2 regions of the Achromobacter animicus genome follow, and region 2 is predicted to be linked to the other one. Evidence: predicted binding sites of a transcription regulator. Region 2 holds the regulator's gene; the other holds the start of a gene.
What was found. Region 2 encodes FNR, which switches genes on or off when oxygen is low (the NO sensors DNR and NnrR bind a similar motif). Its sites were predicted from a motif close to TTGATNNNNATCAA; they were not measured.

Region 1 (2,455 bases), 340 kb from region 2:
AGGCGGTGCGTTCGCGCATGGGAAAACGGGCGTCGAGCTTGAGCAGGTTGCGGCGCGCCACCTGGTTGAGCGCCTCGATGGCCACCGAGAACCCGATGGCGGCGTACAGATAGCCCTTGGGCACCTTGAAGCCGAAGGCTTCGGCCAGGAGCGAAAAGCCGATCATCAGCAAGAAGCCCAGGCACAGCACCACCACCGTCGGGTGGGCGTTGACGAAGCGCGTCAGCGGCTTGGACGCAATCAGCATGATGCCGATGGCAATGATGACCGCGATCATCATGATGGCCAGGTGATCCACCATGCCGACGGCGGTAATGACCGAGTCCAGCGAGAACACCGCATCCAGCACCACGATCTGCGTGACGATCACCCAGAAGCTGGCATAGACGCGCGGGCCGGACGAGCCGGTGTGCATGCTGCCTTCCAGGCGCTCGTGCAGTTCCATGGTGCCTTTGAACAGCAGAAACAGGCCGCCCACCATCAGGATCAGGTCGCGCCCCGACGGCGATAGCGGACCGATATTGAACAGGGGGGTAGTCAGCGTGACCAGCCATGACATGACGGACAACAGGCCCAGGCGCATGATCAGCGCGAGGCTCAGGCCCATGATGCGCGCGCGATCGCGCTGCGCGGGCGGCAGCTTGTCCGCCAGGATGGCGATGAAAATCAGGTTATCAATGCCCAGGACGATCTCAAGGACGACCAGGGTAAGCAAGCCGACCCACGCAGCGGGGTCCAGCAGCCACTCCATCAGGAGCTCCAGAAGTTACACGACCGGTAATCGTACATGGAAAATCCATGACATGCCGGTGACGCATCCCCTCCGTAAGCCTGATGGACAGAGGCTTTGGGCCGTATGGACTAAGGCTTGCAAGCGCCTGAAACGGGCCGTGTGTCCCGGTTTACACGCGCCGCGCGTCAAACGTTGCGGGCATGAAAAAGCCGGCCCCCCGGCCGGCTCTTGCTTGTCTCAACAGACCCGTCGGGACATCAGCCGCCGACTTTGAGCGTGCCCTTCATCATGGCCCAGTGGCCGGGGAAGGAGCAGAAGAATGCGTAGTTTTCGCCAGCGGCGAGCTTGGAGACGTCGATCTTGACGGAGTCGGATTCGCCGCCGCCGATGACCTTGGTGTGGGCGATGACGCGGGTGTCGCCCGCCTTGACGTAGTCTTGTGCCAGCCCGGCGCCCATGCCGTCCGTGGCGACGGCCTGCTTGTCGGCTTCCTTGGTGAGGACCCAGTTGTGGCCCATTGCGACCTTGGCCATTTTGCCGACGTGCTTGAGGTTGACCGTGAATTCCTTGCAGCTCTTGTCGACCACGATTTCCTTGACGTTGAACTGCATGGCGTCGTTGCTTTCGACGGTGGCTTCACATTGCGCGGCCAGCACGGGCAGGCTGGAGGCGGAAAGAAGGATGGCGAGGGTGGCTTTTGCCAGCATGAAATTCTCCGATGACACAGCGGTCGATGCACGTACGCCAGCCAGATGCAGACGCCGTTGCCGCCGCGGATCAGTGTAGGACTGCCTTCCCCTCGCTCTCTTGACATCCATCAACACCCCCTGCGGATACCCCTCAAAACTCAGGAACTTCCCCTACATTTCGTAGGGCTATTAGGCCTTCGACTCTGGCAGATTGACAAACCGCAATCCGGTCCTGGGTGCATGTTCGTAGGATGCCCGTAAGCAAACACGACGAACAGAGTTCAGCATGCGCGGCAGTACCGAAGTACCCCACCGGTTCACCAAACACATTCAGGCCGCGTTCTTTGTTTTATGGCTTCCCTGTCTGTTCCTGGCGCAAACCGCGCAGGCGCAGCGCCTGCCTGACTTTCTTGCCAGCACACCCATCACAGACGTGTTCCCCGGCGCCGACCGCACCGGTCCCGTCGAAGGCAAGCCCGCAATTGCCCGCGTGTTTGCAGGCAACAAGCCACTGGGCCTTGTCTACCTGACCACCGACGTCGTCAACACCCGCGGCTACTCCAGCAAACCCATCGACGTGCTGGTGGGGCTTTCCGACAGCGGCCGCATCATGGGCGCAAAGCTGGTCGAACACCACGAGCCCATCGTGCTGATCGGCATCCCGCAAGCCAAGGTCGATCACTTCATCCAGGGCTACGTCGGCCTGAACTTCGTCGACTCCCCGCCCCGGCACGGCGCGCCGCCGCCCGTCGATATCGTCAGCGGCGCCACGGTCACACTGATGGTGATCGGCGACACGATCACCCGGTCCGCCATCGCGGTGGCGCGCGCCCACGGCATCGACAAGTCGGGCGCGCCGCGCCAGGCCGCGCAACCAGTGGCAACCCGCGTCATCGACGAAAGCAAAGACACCGTGCAGACCTGGCAGGAAATGCTTGACGCCGGCGCCGTGAAGAACCTGCGCCTGACGCCCGACGACGTCAATCAGGCGTTTCTGCGCTCCGGCCGCAAGGACGCCGCCGAACACGGCGAA
Region 2 (2,455 bases):
CCCAGCTGGCCTTGCGCCAGGCGGCCATGCCCGCGAAGCCCGAGTCGATCGAGCCGGAAAACCGCGGGGCCAGCACCAGCGTGTCGCCGGCGCGCGCCGGGTCGGCGGCGACCAGCGCGGCGGCGGTTTCGTAGTAGTTGTCGGCGTCGCGCTTGACGCCGTGGATGACGATGAGCACTTGCTTGATGCCGCGCAGGTCGTCCTTGGCCAGATCCCGGTTGGCGTAGACCGGCATCTTGTACCGGTTTCCGGGGCGGCCCAATTCAACCGCCTGCCAGCGCAGCGGCGCCGCGCGCTTGGGCACGGGCGTGGCTTCGTCGTAGTCGTAGGGGTCGGGCAGCGGCGTCTGCGCATGCGCAGCGCCGCAAGCCAGCAGGGTGGCCAGGGCGAGCGAGGCCGCCAGCGCCGTGCGGGTCAGGGATGTGGCAGGCGCGCGGCGCATGGCGCGGCGACCCCTCAGCAGCTTTCGAGTCCCAGCAGTTGCTTGAGCGCGGGCAGGTCCAGGATGCGGACTTCGCGCTGGTTGATCTTGATGAGGCCGTCGCGGGCAAAGCGCGAGAACAGACGGCTGACCGTTTCCAGCGTCAGGCCCAGATAGTTGCCGATTTCTTCGCGGCTCATGCGCAGCACGAACTCGGTGGACGAGTAGCCCAGCGACGCATAGCGCTGCGAGAGGTTCAACAGGAATGCGGCCAGGCGCTGTTCCGACCGCATGGAGCCCAGCGACGCCAGCATCTGGTGCGAGCGGGTGATCTCGCGGCTCATGAGGCGGCGGAATTGCTGTTGCAGCGACGGCAGGTGCGACGCGACGCGATCGACTTCGTTCAGGCGGATGACGCAGACCTCGGAATCTTCGAGCGCCACGGCGGCCGACACGTGCTTGCCATCCAGCATGCCGTCCATGCCGACGATCTCGCCGGGCAGATGGAAGCCGGTGATCTGGATCTGGCCGGTGGCGTCTTCAAGTTGCGTTTTCAAGCTGCCGAAGCGCACGCCGTAGACGGCGTCGAGCGGATGATCCAGCGAAAAGAGCGTCTTGCCTTTTTCCACGCGGACGCGCTCTTTGACCAGTTCGTCCAGCTTTTCGACTTCGGCGGCTGCCATGCCCACGGGAACGCAGACGTGACCCAGCATGCACGTGGAACAGTGGGCGGCATCAGGGGCAATGGGGACCCGTTTTTGCATACGATGACCTTTAGAGTGCCCATTGCACGGCGGGCGCCGGAACGGGTGTGAAGCACGAGACAGGCGTCTATTGTAGTCCGTTGTTACTACGGGTGTCTTACCGGGCGTCCTGCTTTGTTCTGGAAAGGCGATGAGCAATCCAGTCTTCCCCGGCGATATCGACCGCCGCGGCCCGAAACGCGGGGTCGATCGGATAGTACTCGCAGGGCAGCAGACTGGTCGGGCCGGCGCCTTCCAGACGGGCGGTAACCGTGCGGCGCACGAAGCAGCAGGGCTTGCCGGGCTGGTATTCTTCGATCTCGTCCATCAGGGCGATCAACGCCGGTTCCACCTGGAAAACGTCGCCGCGCACGCGCCGGCCGTCCTGCACGGGGATGAGCCCGGGCCAGTCGCCAAAATCGACCAGCATGCCGGGCACGCTGGCCGCGCCGACGTGGCTGGCGGCCGGCAAACCGCGCGCTGCGGCCGCCCGGGCGAGGTCGTTGATTTCGCCGGCCCGTAGGGTGCCGTACACAAAAACGTATATGCTCATTGCTCTGTTTGCTGGTGCACGTCGAAGAAGACCATGAGAGGCGCCGGGTGTTGAAATTGTCTCACCCGGCCACATATTCAGGTTATCGAGCCAGCCGGCACGGATCGGTCAGGCTCCCCACAAGCCAATACGACCATTATGCGATTCGACAAACTGACGACCAAGTTTCAACAAGCGTTGGCAGACGCCCAAAGTCTGGCCGCCCGCAACGACCACCCCTACATCGAACCTGTCCACGTGCTGTCCGCCCTGTTGTCGGATTCCGACAGCGGCGCGGGCAGTTTGCTGGCGCGTGCCGGCGTGGCGGTCAACCGACTGGGCCCGGCCCTGGAGTCCGCCCTGAAGGGCTTGCCGCAGGTGCAGGGCGAAGACAACGTGCAGGTGGGCCGCGACCTGCAGGGCGTGCTGACCCGTACCGACAAGGAAGCCTCCCGCCGCGGTGACACCTATATCGCCAGCGAACTCTTCCTGCTCGCGCTGGCCGACGACAAGGGTGAAGCCGGCCGCATTCTGCGCGACGCGGGCCTGCAGAAAAAGGCCCTGGAAGCGGCGATCGACGCCGTGCGCGGCGGCGAGAACGTGTCGGGCGCGGAAGGCGAAGCCAACCGCGAGGCCCTTTCCAAGTACACGCTGGACCTGACCGAGCGCGCCCGCCAGGGCAAGCTGGATCCGGTCATCGGCCGCGACGACGAAATCCGCCGCACCATCCAGATCCTGCAGCGCCGGACCAAGAACAAC

Region 1: a site for FNR is predicted at 1,541-1,554, ahead of azu (azurin). Genes of this name have one in related genera too.

Annotation. Positions count from the first base shown of each region.
Region 1 covers NZ_JAYGJK010000001.1:4,260,859-4,263,313, forward strand. Annotated here, with positions in the region: gene AB3147_RS19395 (TerC family protein) at 1-751, opposite strand, end outside; gene azu (azurin) at 991-1,440, opposite strand; gene AB3147_RS19405 (4Fe-4S binding protein) at 1,709-2,455, shown strand, end outside.
Region 2 covers NZ_JAYGJK010000001.1:3,916,044-3,918,498, reverse strand. Annotated here, with positions in the region: gene AB3147_RS17900 (hypothetical protein) at 1-442, opposite strand, end outside; gene fnr (fumarate/nitrate reduction transcriptional regulator Fnr) at 457-1,185, opposite strand; gene AB3147_RS17890 (gamma-glutamylcyclotransferase family protein) at 1,283-1,717, opposite strand; gene clpB (ATP-dependent chaperone ClpB) at 1,856-2,455, shown strand, end outside.